DNA from 3 places in the Paenibacillus sp. MABNR03 genome. Region 1 is predicted to be linked to each of the others. Evidence: riboswitches for the same ligand, from Rfam matches in the RefSeq annotation. Region 1 holds a riboswitch; each other region holds the start of a gene.
The links. A riboswitch is a leader RNA that binds a small molecule or an ion and turns the genes downstream of it on or off. The one in region 1 is predicted to bind thiamine pyrophosphate.
Positions count from the first base shown of each region.

Region 2: linked by a shared signal. The riboswitch ahead of AAIH57_RS24700 (ABC transporter substrate-binding protein) and the one ahead of thiC (phosphomethylpyrimidine synthase ThiC) in region 1 are both predicted to bind thiamine pyrophosphate.
Region 3: linked by a shared signal. The riboswitch ahead of AAIH57_RS09530 (ABC transporter ATP-binding protein) and the one ahead of thiC (phosphomethylpyrimidine synthase ThiC) in region 1 are both predicted to bind thiamine pyrophosphate.

Region 1 is NZ_JBCIYR010000009.1:64,121-68,947, forward strand. Features, by position in the region: gene thiC (phosphomethylpyrimidine synthase ThiC) at 14-1,774, opposite strand; TPP riboswitch at 2,176-2,289, opposite strand; gene AAIH57_RS27265 (IclR family transcriptional regulator) at 2,416-3,159, opposite strand; gene AAIH57_RS27270 (alpha/beta hydrolase) at 3,523-4,548, shown strand; gene AAIH57_RS27275 (Fe-Mn family superoxide dismutase) at 4,713-4,827, shown strand, end outside.
Region 2 is NZ_JBCIYR010000006.1:97,261-102,087, reverse strand. Features, by position in the region: gene AAIH57_RS24710 (hypothetical protein) at 1-329, opposite strand, end outside; gene AAIH57_RS24705 (phospholipase D-like domain-containing protein) at 605-1,894, opposite strand; TPP riboswitch at 2,379-2,491, shown strand; gene AAIH57_RS24700 (ABC transporter substrate-binding protein) at 2,805-3,845, shown strand; gene AAIH57_RS24695 (MTH1187 family thiamine-binding protein) at 3,880-4,170, shown strand; gene AAIH57_RS24690 (ABC transporter permease) at 4,170-4,827, shown strand, end outside.
Region 3 is NZ_JBCIYR010000002.1:172,346-177,172, reverse strand. Features, by position in the region: gene AAIH57_RS09550 (ABC transporter substrate-binding protein) at 1-237, shown strand, start outside; gene AAIH57_RS09545 (ABC transporter permease subunit) at 265-1,050, shown strand; gene AAIH57_RS09540 (ATP-binding cassette domain-containing protein) at 1,075-1,851, shown strand; gene hisC (histidinol-phosphate transaminase) at 1,876-2,997, shown strand; TPP riboswitch at 3,103-3,205, shown strand; gene AAIH57_RS09530 (ABC transporter ATP-binding protein) at 3,375-4,136, shown strand; gene AAIH57_RS09525 (ABC transporter permease) at 4,123-4,827, shown strand, end outside.

The sequences.
Region 1 (4,827 bases):
GCTGTAACGTCGCCTAGGATCGGGTTCGGTATTCCACAGCCTTCTCCTGCATTCCAGCCGCCACAGCCTCATTCTCGGACAGCCCTTTGTCTGCGGCAAAGGCACGAATATCCTGGGTGATGCGCATGCTGCAAAACTTCGGTCCACACATGGAACAGAAATGGGCTTCCTTGGCCCCTTCAGCCGGCAGCGTCTCATCATGGTAGGACAGCGCACGCTCCGGATCCAGTGACAGGTTGAACTGGTCCCGCCAGCGGAATTCAAAGCGGGCCTTCGACAGTGCGTCATCCCGGCGCTGTGCACGGGGATGGCCTTTGGCCAGATCCGCGGCATGTGCAGCAATCTTATAGGCAATAACTCCCTCCCGCACATCATCCTTGTTCGGCAGGCCCAGATGTTCCTTGGGCGTCACATAGCAGAGCATGGACGTTCCAAACCAGCCGATCATCGCCGCCCCAATGGCTGAGGTAATATGGTCATAGCCCGGTGCGATATCTGTCGTCAGCGGTCCGAGTGTATAGAACGGCGCCTCCTTGCAGATCTCCATCTGGAGGTCGACATTCTCCTTGATCTTGTGCATCGGCACATGTCCCGGCCCTTCAATCATCACCTGCACATCATGCTTCCACGCGATCTGCGTCAGTTCACCGAGCGTAGCAAGTTCAGCCATCTGCGCTTCGTCATTGGCATCATAAATGCTGCCTGGGCGGAGTCCATCTCCGAGAGAGAAGGCCACATCATACCTTTTCATGATTTCACAGATTTCTTCAAAGTGGGTGTACAAAAAATTCTCCTGATGATGTGCAAGGCACCATGCCGCCATAATGGAGCCGCCTCTGGAAACAATCCCTGTCATCCGTTTGGCCGTCATCGGGATATAACGCAGCAGCACGCCTGCGTGGATCGTAAAGTAATCCACTCCCTGCTCTGCCTGCTCAATAAGCGTGTCACGATAAAGTTCCCAGGTCAGGGCCTCGGCTTCGCCATTCACCTTCTCCAGCGCCTGATAGAGCGGCACTGTTCCAATCGGTACAGGCGAATTGCGGATGATCCATTCCCGGGTGGTATGAATGTCCTTGCCCGTAGAGAGATCCATCACCGTGTCCGATCCCCAGCGAACCGCCCAGGTCATCTTCTCCACCTCTTCTTCGATCGAAGAGGAAACGGCCGAATTGCCGATATTCGCGTTGATCTTTACGTGAAAATGGCGCCCGATCAGCATCGGCTCACTCTCGGGATGATTAATATTTGACGGCAAAATGGCTCTGCCGCTCGCCAGCTCCTGCCGCACAAATTCCGGCTCCACTCCCTCACGAATGGCTGCAAATTCCATCTCCGGTGTAATGATGCCCTTTCTCGCATAGTGCATCTGGGTGACACATCGTCCGGATTGTGCACGCAGCGGTTTGCCGCGCAAGCCCGGGTACTCTTCAGCTCCGGCTCTCTTCCCTCCAGGTTTCAAACCGTTATCCTCCGGTTTGACGGTGCGTCCCTGGTATGCCTCAACGTCATTCCGCTCTGTAATCCAGCGTGTACGCAGAGCTGGCAGACCTGCCCGGATATCCGCATGGAATCCGGGATCGGTCATGGGGCCGCTCGTATCGTAGACACGCAGCGGCTCGTTATGCTCCACCCCTTGGGGAGTATTCGTGTCATGAAGGGCAATTTCACGCTCCGGTACAGCAATGTCCGGACGTGAGCCCTGAATGTACACTTTGCGGCTGCCGGGAAATGGCTGAACCCGCCCGGCCGCCCCTGTTTCCTTTTCCAACATATGCTCTGAATGGTTCTGTCCCGTTGTTCTGTTGTCCGTACTCATCGCTACCTCTTCCTCCTCGTTGGTGGTCCCATGGATTGATTAGTCCGTTTGTTGGCTTGCGCACCCAGCCCAATCATCCACGCATAGGTAAGAAAGAGCGACCACACTTCGGAAAAGAGGACATTACAGCAGATTAAGCTGACAGGCTATTGAATGACTGGACTAAACCCCATTCTCGCAGGCCCGCACATCAGGAGATGTAATCCTTCTTTGCAGCGGACGTTCGCCTGTTCACTGTATATAAAAAAAGCCGGTTCCCGAGGGAACCGGCTCATGTCCATCACCCATAACAAGCCTGATGCCATGCTCCCTCAAGTGGAGACATGCCAAAGGCAGTATTATGCAGGTGTTCGTGGTTATATCGCCGATTACTTCCCTACGCTGGTATGATCCAGATCAGGTGCAAAGGGTCCGGAATCTCATGCGATTCCGTCTCAGTCCGGACAATTCGGACTCCCCCAGTAACGTTAACAAGTTGCGGTATACGTACCGCAGTTCCATATTCAATTCATCATTCCAGCCCCGCCGGGCCGTCCATTACAGACTAGCGCAAGTCCATCAGAAAAACAACCCTTTATCTTCCACTGTATTCAAAATCAGGACAACATGAGGCCCATCTGCGCAGCCGCTTCCTTCAGCACAGGTGCATATTCATGCAAAGTTTCCTGGGACAGACGGCTAACGGGTCCGGATACCGAAAGTGCAGCAGCGATATTTCCCTTACGGTCCATAATCGGTACGGATACTGCAGCCGCTCCAGGCTCCCGTTCCTCGTAGCTGGTTGCATATCCATTCTCCCGAATATCTCCCATCTGGGCCAGATAAACCTCAGGATCGATAAATACCGGCCATTCCGGGCTATTCATCAATTCCTCCCGGTCCTCCTCCGTCGCAAATGCCATTAGCACCTTGCTGGATGCTCCTACAGATAAGGGAAGCCGCACGCCGACCGGAGCCACACGGCGGATTGCCTGATCACTCTGGACGGCCTGAATTCGTATCCGTTCACTGCCATCCCGAAGATACAGACTGACGGTCTCTCCCAGACGATCTCTGAGCCGCTCCATCGCAGGAAGCAGCAATATGGCCGGATCATCACTGCGGGACATATGGGCAGACAGCTCCCAGATTCGAATACCGAGTCGGTATTTCTCTGTGGCAGCATCACGAATAACGAATCCCCGCTCCTCCAGTGTAGCCATCAGACGGTGAACTGTACTTTTGTGCAAACCAATCTGGCTGGCAATTTCCGTGAGTCCCAGATCACTGCGGGTGGTAAAACACAATAATATATCCAGCGCCCGTTCCACAGCACGGACGGTTAATTTGCGGTCTTCCATGGCATAATGCCCTCCTCATGTTTCATCACATGAAACTTGGTTACATAAATTATATGAGAAACAATCTCATCTGTAAACCAAAAAGCGCCAAAACACAACCGGATAAGGTGTAAATATTTTCTTTTTATAAGCCTAAATCCCCTGCAATCTGCACCATCAGGAAATGTTACCCATATATCTTTCGAACTATATAACAATTGCGTAACAAATGCCTCCAATCAATTGACTTTAACTATAGGGAAACATACGATAAAGATATATAAAGACAAGATTTTGCTGCACATGCTTGTAAGGATAAAAAGACATTTTACCCGATCTGAACTCGTTGTTATCTTCAATTGATCTTAATAAGGAGGGGCAATCATGTTTCCGACATCCCAGAGCGAAGCCCCGCTGCAAACGAAAGTGTCCGATCTGCCCTCTTCGTTATCACCGAGGCTGATCCGGTTCAAACATATTATCGTAGCGTTGCTGCTCTCCGTTGTATTTTTTCTGCTCTTTTGTTTTATTGCACTACACGGCTATATCGCCTGGGTCTTATCCAATCCAACCGTAGCCCCTGTATTCTCCAACCCGATGCAGGCCAAGAATATGAAGTACGAAGACATCACGTTCCCGGCAGCAGACGGCAGCCGGACGATGCAGGGCTGGTACATTCCCGCAGACACCGAAGTCAACAAAACCATTATCTTCAGTCACGGATATGGTGCCAACCGGGAGGAAACCTGGGTACCGATGTATGACCTGGCTCATTACGCCCACCAGCTCGGTTTCAATGTAGTGATGTTTGATTACGGATTCGCCTCACAGGTGAACAAGGCGGTCGCCACGGGCGGCAAAGCCGAGTCCCAGCAATTGCTTGGTGCGATTCAGTTTGCCAAGCAGCGCGGTGCTCAGGAGCTTGTCGTCTGGGGCTTCTCCATGGGCGCAGGTACCGCATTACAGACTGGTCTGTTGACGGAGAACGTGGATGCCATGATTCTCGACAGCACCTTCCTGCTGGAGCCGGATACGCTGTATCACAACATCCATAACCAGATCGATCTGCCGCGCCAGCCGACCCTACAGATCATGAATCTGTTATTCCCGGTTCTGAACGGCACCGGATTGCAGCAAATCCCGTATCAGGAAGTCAAAAAGAAAGACTATCCGTTCCCGATCTTCTTCATTCACGGTACGGAAGATGAGAAGGCTCCCTATCCAATCGCGGAGCTCCTTGCCGCCAACCAAACCAACACCTACTCGGAAGAATGGATTGTACAGGATGCGCATCATGAGTTGATCTTCCGGGAACATCCGAAGGAGTACCTTCGCCGTGTCTCTATGTTCCTGAGTCATGTGACGAAGACAAGCAGCGATGATGTGGAGAATACCAATACCGGAGAATAGTTACCTTCCGGTGATTCAAGAGCCCCAGCGGGGCTCTTTTTTTTGTGTACACATAGGACAACATGGCTGAAGAATATACTTTTGGGACGATTATAAATGGTTTGAGCCTGACATTCCTTGATGGGCTGATTTCTAAAATTTCACTTGAAGGAGGTCCACCGTATATGAATTGGTCTACATATGGACCCTTGCTGCCTCTGCGTATTCTGGAGGAGATCCGATTCTGGAAAGAGCAGGAGAAAGAGCATACGCTCGTCATTCGGGCACTGGTTCCCGAAC
Region 2 (4,827 bases), on a different contig from region 1:
TATGCTGAAACCATCCCATACAAGGACATGATCAGAACCATGCCAATCACCATGAAAAATGACATGGCGAGCACACTCAAAATCTTGTTGGACTTGTCAAAGGGCAAGGAAAAAGCAATCTTTCTCGCTACAGGTCCGACAATGAAGGACTCTACCACAAACGCGATGACAAAACATAATATGAATTGAAGCAGTATCTCAAGCGGGGACATCCTACCGAGTAACCCACTGTGCCATAAATTGAATGTCATCATGACGACAACCATTCCTGTACACATCATTAATCCGAAAATAATTTGTTCCTTCTTGCTTGTTGGCAATTCACTCATCCTCTCTGTTTACCTTCGTAATTATAGAGATGAGGAAACCCTCCACATAAGTGAACATTCTGTGAACATTCAGACGGGTACTCCAATGAAATTATATCTCCCGTGTGATGACTTGCCGGTTGGCGCGGTCCATACATCGCGAATACTAAATGAGATTTCTGAATCCATTGGTCTGGTTCTTCCCCGATACAGATCCATTTGTCTTGGCGCAAGAAATATAAGCAAGCTTTGATGAGCTGGAGCAAAAATTCAACTCAAAAAATGTGGGTTCTTTCCTACAACATAAATCTCCAGAGAAAAGACAGTTTGGATAAAGCTGTGATTGCCATTCGTTTGATAACAGAGCCTTTCTGATTCGTAGATTCTGCTGGATGCTCACCTTTATTCACACGCGTACTATGTGCACGTTTGATATCCATAGCCTCTGTTAGTTCGTTGGCGAATGCAGAACCAGAAATGACCACAGCAGATTCGGTATTTAGAAAGGCAGATCTGGGATCAAGATTATACGAACCAACCATGCTGAGGTAATCATCCATGACAAATGATTTGCCGTGTATGGAATAAGGGCCTTGGTATTCATAAATGGCCAGACTGGTATCAAGCAACCGTTTCTTAGAGCTTAAGTATCCCGCGAAAGCCAAAGGGTTAGGGGTCTGCTGGATTGAATTGGTTAGCATGACCCATTCTGCTTTTGGATTCATCGACAGATGTACTGCTTTCTTCATTTTCTTGGTAGGAATGGCATATGGCGTCTGAAGGTACACTTTCGACTTTGCTTGATTGGCGAAATGAACAAATGCTCTCCACATGGTCGGGTCTTTATACAGCCTTTTGATTGGATTGTGAATGAAAGCGACGTGGTCGGAATGAAGAGCTCCTTGAGCCCATTCCTTCGGCAACACTTTAACAAAAGGATCGCTCTGAGCCCGAGCTTTTTTATATAACTGAGCCAGCCGAGCAAGCTCTTTTACCCCCTTTGCATGATGCTGACGTTTTGCATGTTTTTCTGGTTTGGTGAATGGATGATTCCATAACCGATCTATATATTTTTTCATTTCAACAACCGTGCTGTTCGTATTATGGTTTGGATTGTAAACAAGGACATCCCGATCGAATACATAGTCTTTTTGGGGTTGCAATGCCATGTATTTATCACCAATATTTTGGCCGCCAATGATGCCATATGTGTTGTCGACAAGAAGGATCTTGTCATGCAGACGGTTATGCCATGTCCATGGCATAAATATGTGGAGTGGTTCATAATACCTTAACTCCACATTGGGGTGAGCTGCAATGGCATCTGGAATATCACGCAATTCTCCGCGCATGCTGTGAAAAATCCCGTCTAAAATGATTCGAACATGCACACCCCGATCAGCTGCATCGAATAAAGCAGCAAAAAAGAGTTGAGATGTTTTTCCCTTTTGGATGGAGTAATAAGCCACGTCGATGCTTGTTTTCGCCTCTCGAATGGTCTGGATTCTCACCTGACCGGATTGAAAGCCGTCCTCCAAGAGTAATACGCGATCTGTTGTACTTCCTTCTGTTACCGATTTTTGCATATCCGTATTTTCAATAGTAGTTGGAGACGGAACCAAAAATAAAAGGTAAGCTGTGAAAAAAACGTAGATACAATAGGACAGAATAATTGCGAATATGATTTTAAGGATCATTCAGTACGCCCCCATTTTTATGTAAAAAATAATTATTTGTATAGCAGTACTATCTCCTTTTGTATCTAAATTATGTTATTTAAATGAATCAAGCGACCCCGGTCAAGGTCAAACGATCAAAAGCTGATCGCTGAAATAGGGAAAGCAGCCCTTATGCGACGAGATATCAAACATCGGATTTGATCCAAGTTTTTGTTGGAAACCTTCCAGATCCTCAGCACTTAGGCTATGGCCCACTATCCGATGCTTTTGCACTAAGCCAGATCGCCTTATATTATTCGCCACGATAATTATTTACGTATCCCATCCAGTTCCTGACTGGACACGTTCCACCCGCTGGCCTATAATTACACCTAGTAATGCCCGTAACTTCATAGTTTCCCAGGGGAGTCGGAATTGGCCGGCTGAGAGTGTATCCCACGAAGATACTAACCCTTAGACCTGATCTGGATCATGCCAGCGTAGGAATCGGAGTATATTGAATAGGCCCAGCCATGTGCTGTACGCCACCTCTCTAACGCCTGCACGCGTCCCGGATTTCGGGGCGCTTTTTTTGATGTTATCAGAAAGATTAAGCTTCGAAGCTGACTTACTGATATTGCAAGAAAAAGTGCCGCCAAATCGGTCTGGCTTCTTTTTTTACATGGATAAGACATTTTTCTTAATTTCTTTTTGTATAAAAAAGGATGCCATCCGGATCATAGCTGGTATAAATCGAAGGATTTATGCACCATGCTTGGATATGAAGCCAAGGAGTACCCCGTGCCACTGGCCGGACAACTGAAGGAGAGAAATCAAGATGAGATGGCGGAAAATGATCGGCCTCCTGCTCTTGTGTGTGACACTGGTCACCGTCGCTGCATGCGGCAGCCAGGAGGCAGCACCCACAGGACAGAACGGCAGCAGCAACACTGAAAACACCAATGAAGGGGATAGCGCAGCACTGAAGGATGTCAAAGTCGTGCTCGACTGGACCCCAAATACAAACCACACTGGTCTGTATGCCGCCGTGGATCAAGGTTTCTACCAAGCGGAAGGCTTGAATGTTGAGATTGTGCAGCCGGGTGCTGGGGGCGCGGATACGATGGTTGCGTCGAACGAAGTGCCTTTTGGCGTAAGTTATCAGGAGAGTGTAACACAAGCCCGTACACAGGACGTTCCGCTTGTCTCCATTGCAGCCGTCATTCAGCATAATACGTCCGGTTTCGCCGCTCCGGCGGACCGAAACATTAAATCACCCAAAGATTTTGAAGGCAAATCCTATGGCGGCTGGGGTTCCCCTGTGGAAGAAGCAGTCATGCAATCCATCATGGAAGGCGAAGGCGCCGATGTGTCCAAAGTGAAAAATATTAATATGGGCGATGCCGACTTTTTTACCGCAGTGAAACGGGACATTGATTTTGCCTGGATTTTCTACGCCTGGACCGGAATTGAAGCCGAGCTGCGCGGAGAACCCATCGACATGCTGTATGTGAAGGATTATTCCGACGCGCTGGACTATTACACCCCTGTACTCGTTACGAACGAACAGACCATTCAGAACGACCCCGAGCTGGTTAAGGCGTTTATGAAGGCCACTTCCGAGGGGTACCAATACGCTATTGATCATCCCGAAGAAGCTGCGGACATTCTGATCAAGGCTGTACCGGATCTGGATAAGGACCTTGTCCTGGCAAGCCAAAAATGGCTCAGCCCTAAGTACAAGGACGATGCTCCGCGCTGGGGTGAGCAGAAACAGGAAGTATGGCAAAATTACACGGACTGGATGTTCGACAAAAAACTGCTCGATGAGCAGATTGATGTATCCAAGGCGTATACGAACGAATTTTTACCTCAATAAAATACAACTAACCCGAAAGGAGCCGTGATCTCTCATGGCAAGCACACTGCTTAGCATTCAGGTCATTCCCAAAACGCCAAATGGTGAAAATTCATACCCTTACGTGGATCGTGCCATTGAAGTTATTCAGCAATCCGGTTTGAAATACCAGGTCAACCCGCTCGACACCACGATGGAGGGAGAACTGGAGGAACTGCTCGAAGTTGTCCGCAAAATGCACGAGGTGCTCGTGGAGGCTGGCAGTCCAAGCATCATCTCCCAGATCAAAATTGCCCATAGCCCGAACGGCTTCAGCATGGATACCCTGACGGAGAAGTATCGCTAATGCATACCTATTTCAAAAGTGTATGGCCGCCCATTGTGGCGGTTATTCTCTTTATAGCGATATGGCAGGGCGCGGTGTCCCTGTTTCACATTGAAAAATGGATGCTGCCGGCACCTTCCGACATCGCGCATGAAGCGGCATCCCAGGCAGAACGGCTCGGCATGCATGCATGGGCGACCATTCAGCTCACGTTGATCGGCTTCGCGGCGGGCACACTGGTAGGACTGCTGATTGCGATGGTGCTGCATCTGATTCCATTCCTGAAATCAGCCCTCTATCCATTACTTATCCTTAGTCAAAATATACCTACCATCGCGCTCGCTCCGCTCTTGCTGATCTGGTTCGGATTCGGGCTGCTGCCCAAGCTGATTACCATTATCCTGGTCTGCTTCTTCCCCGTTGCTGTTGCTGCCATGGATGGTCTAACCCGAACCGATGCCGCAATGATGAATTATATGCGCATGGCGGGAGCAAGACGCGGACAGATCTTCTGGAAGCTGGAGCTGCCGCACGCATTGCCCTCGATCTTCTCCGGTGTCAAAATTGCCGCCACATACAGCGTGATGGGCGCCATCATTGCAGAATGGATCGGAGCGGATAAAGGGATCGGCTATTATATGATGCTTCAAAAGTCCGCCTACCGGACAGACCGTCTAT
Region 3 (4,827 bases), on a different contig from region 1:
GCTCAAATTACAGCAGACAATACCCACCAGCCGGTGGAACAAGCCCTTAAAACCTACACGGATGGAGAAGCACAACGCCCATCACGTATTGTTGCCATTTCTGATGAGGCCATCAAGTCCGAACAGGACGTAGCAGATACGTTTCAGCAAGCGGGAATTTTTGGGCAGGTAGTCGATGTGAGCACATTCTGGAGTGGTGCACTTCAAGATCAACTTCCAGCTCCAGGTAGTCAATAACGAAGGAAGCAAGGAGGTAGGCATAACGTGCGGTCCAAAACCTTTAACCGGGCATGGTTTAACCAGTTCATTCCTTTTGTTGTACCACTACTCATTCTGGCTCTGTGGCAATGGCTGACTGCATCCGGAGTTGTTGCAGCCAATATTTTGCCCCGTCCCGCTCAAGTACTGGAGGCCTTCATTCGTCTGCTTGGTAACGGTGAACTACTGAACAATATCAGTATTAGCGCCAGACGAGCTTTGGGAGGATTCCTCATTGGTGGGGGTCTGGGTTTTCTGCTGGGAGTGCTGAACGGCATCTCCTCCCTTGCGGAAAAGATCGCCGACTCCTCGGTACAGATGATTCGTAACATTCCGCATCTGTCATTGATCCCCCTCGTTATTGTGTGGTTCGGGATCGGTGAAGAAGCAAAATTATTTCTCGTTTCCCTGGGTGTATTCTTTCCGGTATATCTGAATACGTTCCACGGCATACGATCGGTCGATCCCGGTCTGATTGAAATGGGCAAAGTATATGGCCTCAGCCGTTGGTCCCTTTATAAAGACGTTATCCTACCTGGTGCACTGCCTTCCATTCTCGTGGGTATTCGTTATGCACTTGGCATTATGTGGCTGACCCTTATCGTAGCCGAGACGGTTGCGGCGGATGCGGGGATTGGCTACATGGCGATGAATGCGCGGGAATTCATGCAGATGGATGTAATCGTCTTAAGCATTCTGCTATATGCCCTGCTGGGCAAGCTGTCCGATACCATCGCCAAATGGCTGGAACGGCGCTGGCTGCGCTGGAACCCGGCTCTATCCCGCAAGTAAAGCCAAAGGAGCGTGAATTGATCCATGAGCACAAGTCAGATCAGTCCTTTTCTTCAAGTAGATAGGGTTCAGAAATCGTATGATCAGCGGACAATTCTATCCGACATCAATGTCAATGTAAGACAAGGGGAATTTGTAGCCATCGTTGGACGAAGTGGTTGTGGCAAAAGCACTTTGCTGCGTCTGATCGCCGGGCTGGAATACCCCTCTTCCGGAAGCGTTATGCTGGGCAACAGAAAGCTTGGCAGTACAGCACCAGAGACACGGTTTCTGTTTCAGGAAGCCCGACTGCTGCCTTGGAAATCCGTGCTCGACAATGTACGGCTGGGAATCCCAGACAAGAACAAGGAAAATGCACGCCAGTCACTTCGCAATGTAGGACTTGGAGAGCGTGAAGGTGACTGGCCGGGGGTATTATCTGGCGGACAAAAACAACGTGTTGCCTTGGCACGGGCACTCGCAAGTCATCCGCGTTTACTGCTGCTGGATGAACCGCTGGGTGCATTGGATGCATTGACCCGAATTGAGATGCAGCAATTAATCGAACGCTTGTGGGTAGAAGAAGATCTGACTGTCATTCTGGTCACTCATGATGTCAGTGAGGCGGTTGCGCTGGCTGACAGGGTACTGTTAATCGAGGATGGTCATATAACGATGGATACCCGAATTACGCTGGAGCGTCCACGTGTTCGGGACAGCGGGTTTGCTCATTTTGAAAATCTTATTCTAAATCGCTTGTTGACTCCTCCACAAGAGACACCACAGCAGATAGCCCAGAAACAGATATCATTCTCGATCTAATTCCACTGGAAAGAAGGTATGATTATGCAATCCCTCTCAACCGTTCCCTCTCCTCCTGTTAAAGATCTGTTAAATCAAATTCCGGCTTATACACCTGCCAAATCCATGGAACAGATCCGGCGGGAATTGGGACTGGAAAGTGTAGATCGACTTGCAGCGAACGAGAATCCGTTTGGCTCTTCTCCCCTGGCAGCGGAAGCAGTCAGATCGCTGAGCTCCGATCTTCTGGCTCAATACCCCGACGGTTCCAGCCAACTGCTGCGTGACAAACTTGCGGAACGTCTGGGTGTGCGTAGCTCCCAACTGGTATTTGGCAGTGGATCATTCGAGCTCCTAACCCTTACCGCCCAAGCCTTTCTTAATCCCGGCGAGGAATCACTCATTCCGGTCCCCTCCTTTAACTGGTATAAGGGCGCTACGCTGCTGGCAGGCGGGGTTATTCATGAAGTGCCTTTGGTCAACCATTCACTGGACCTGGAGCAATTCCGGCAGCGGATCAATGCTTCTACCCGAATCATCTGGCTGTGCAATCCGAATAATCCAACCGGAACCATTTTCACGGCAGATGCCCTGCTTGGTTTACTCGAACATGTGCCCTCCCATGTCGTGGTTGTCCTGGACGAAGCGTATTATGAATTTGCGGAAAGTGAAGATTATCCTGATACGGTTAAGCTGCTGGAGCAGTATAATAATCTGATTATTTTGCGAACCTTCTCCAAAATATATGGACTTGCCGGCCTGCGAATTGGATATGGCATCGGGAATGAAAGCATCATTGAAGGCATTAACCGGGTCAAGCTGCCCATCAGTTTGACGGCCACCTCCCAAGCCGCTGCTTCAGCCAGCCTGGATGATCATGAATTTGTTTCTCATTGCCTGCACTACAATCGTCAGGGACGGGAAACGTTAATGCAGTCCTTTGATCATTGGAAGTTACCCTACATCCCTTCCGAAACGAATTTCATGATGGTGGATCTGTTGCAGGATAGTGGCCCGATTACCAAAGAATTGTTAAACAGAGGCATCTCTGTCCGCGGCGGTGCCGAATTCGGCATGCCTTCCTGGCTTCGGATTACGATTGGCACACCTGAACAGATTGCCCGTCTGATCGGTGAGCTTGATTCACTGTTACATTCAAACAATTAGAATAGGTCACTTTCCTAACTTCTTTACGCACACTTCTTTTAAGCCGCCCTCTTTACATCTCGCGGGAATGTGATATATGCTGTGTACACAACTGCATATCTTGAACGATTGCACTAGGGGAGCCTTGCGGCTGAGACGAATGAATGTATTCGGACCCTTTGAACCTGATCTGGATCATACCAGCGGAGGGAAGTGGAGCGGACTTTCAGTTAACGGATTTTTTCATATTCATATGAACATGAATATCGGTTGAACTTAACAGGCCCACTCATTTCTCCGGAAATGGGCGGGCTTTTTCGCGTTTACTTACATACAGATCGCAAATAACGTGCATTTCCTTTCAGGCAGTTTTTATTCCAAGGGGGTCAAGAAACCAAATGAGCAACGATGTACAGATTGACAACATGACCTTTACTTTTCCGGATCAGAGACATTCCCCCGTGCTCTCCAATGTGTCGATGTGTGTAAAAAAGGGAGAATTCGTCTCGCTGATCGGCTCCAGCGGGTCGGGCAAGAGTACACTCTTCAAGCTGCTGGCAGGCTTGCTTGAACCGACAGACGGCACGATCGAAATTGCTGGGGTGCCGCCAGGACAGCGACTTGGTCGAGTCGCCTACATGCCGCAGAAGGATTTGCTGTTATCCTGGCGGACGGTTATGGAGAACTGCCTGCTTCCCTCGGAGCTTGCCCCGAGGAAGCAGGACAAGGTGAAGCTGCGCGCTGACATTATGGCCGGACTCGACAGATTCGGCTTATCCGGCTATGAGCATGCCTACCCGGACGAACTGTCCGGCGGCATGAAGCAGCGGGTTGCCCTGCTTCGCACGTTGTTGACAGGAGGACAGCTGATGCTGCTGGACGAACCCTTTGGCGCGCTTGACGCCATGACCAAGCGGGAGATGCATCGCTGGCTGCTAGAATTGTGGGAAAGCCTCGGCAAAACGGTGCTGTTCATCACGCATGATATCGAAGAAGCCCTGTTATTAAGTGACCGGATTGTCCTTCTGACTCCTGGCGGTCGGCAGCTGCTGGACATCACGGTGCCTCTGCCCCGTCCGAGACACTCGGACATGGTCTACGATCCCGATCTTATACAGATGCGACAACGGTTGGAGGAACAACTACATGCGAAGCTTTAACGTCAGCAGATGGTTTGCCCGCTATGCCCTGTTCGCTGTGCTTCTCCTCCTGATGCTGGCTGGCTGGGAATGCATCGTGCGATTGGGCTGGGTCCCTTCTTTCATTATCCCTGCACCTACATCAATAGCGAGTTCTCTAGTTGAGCATAGGCATTTGCTCCTGGGAACCCATCTGCCTGCCACATTGATGGAGGTAGCAGTTGGCTTCGGCTTGTCCATCGTTGCCGGAAGCGCACTGGCCGCTGGCATGCACCTCAGCCGTTCGATTGAAAAGGCGCTGTATCCCTTCATCGTAATCAGCCAGACGATTCCACTGATCGCCCTGTCTCCTGTATTCATTCTGTGGTTTGGCTACACACTCTGGAGCAAAGTCGCTGTGGTGTTTCTGATCGCTTTCTTTCCGATTGTGGTCAGCACCTATGATGGTCTCCGTCAAGGCGACCCGGAACAGCGCGAACTGCTGATGACCATGGGAGCAAGCAAGTGGGATCTGTTCCGCAAGCTACAGGTACCTCTTGCGCTCCCCTCTTTCTTTTCAGGATTGAAGATGTCAGTGGTGTACTGCGTGGTCGGCGCAACCATTGGCGAATGGCTCGGAGGCAGCAAAGGTCTTGGTTATTTCAGCCGCAGAATGTCCAGCAACATGAATACCGATGCGATGTTTGCCTCCATTCTGCTGTTATCCTTGCTG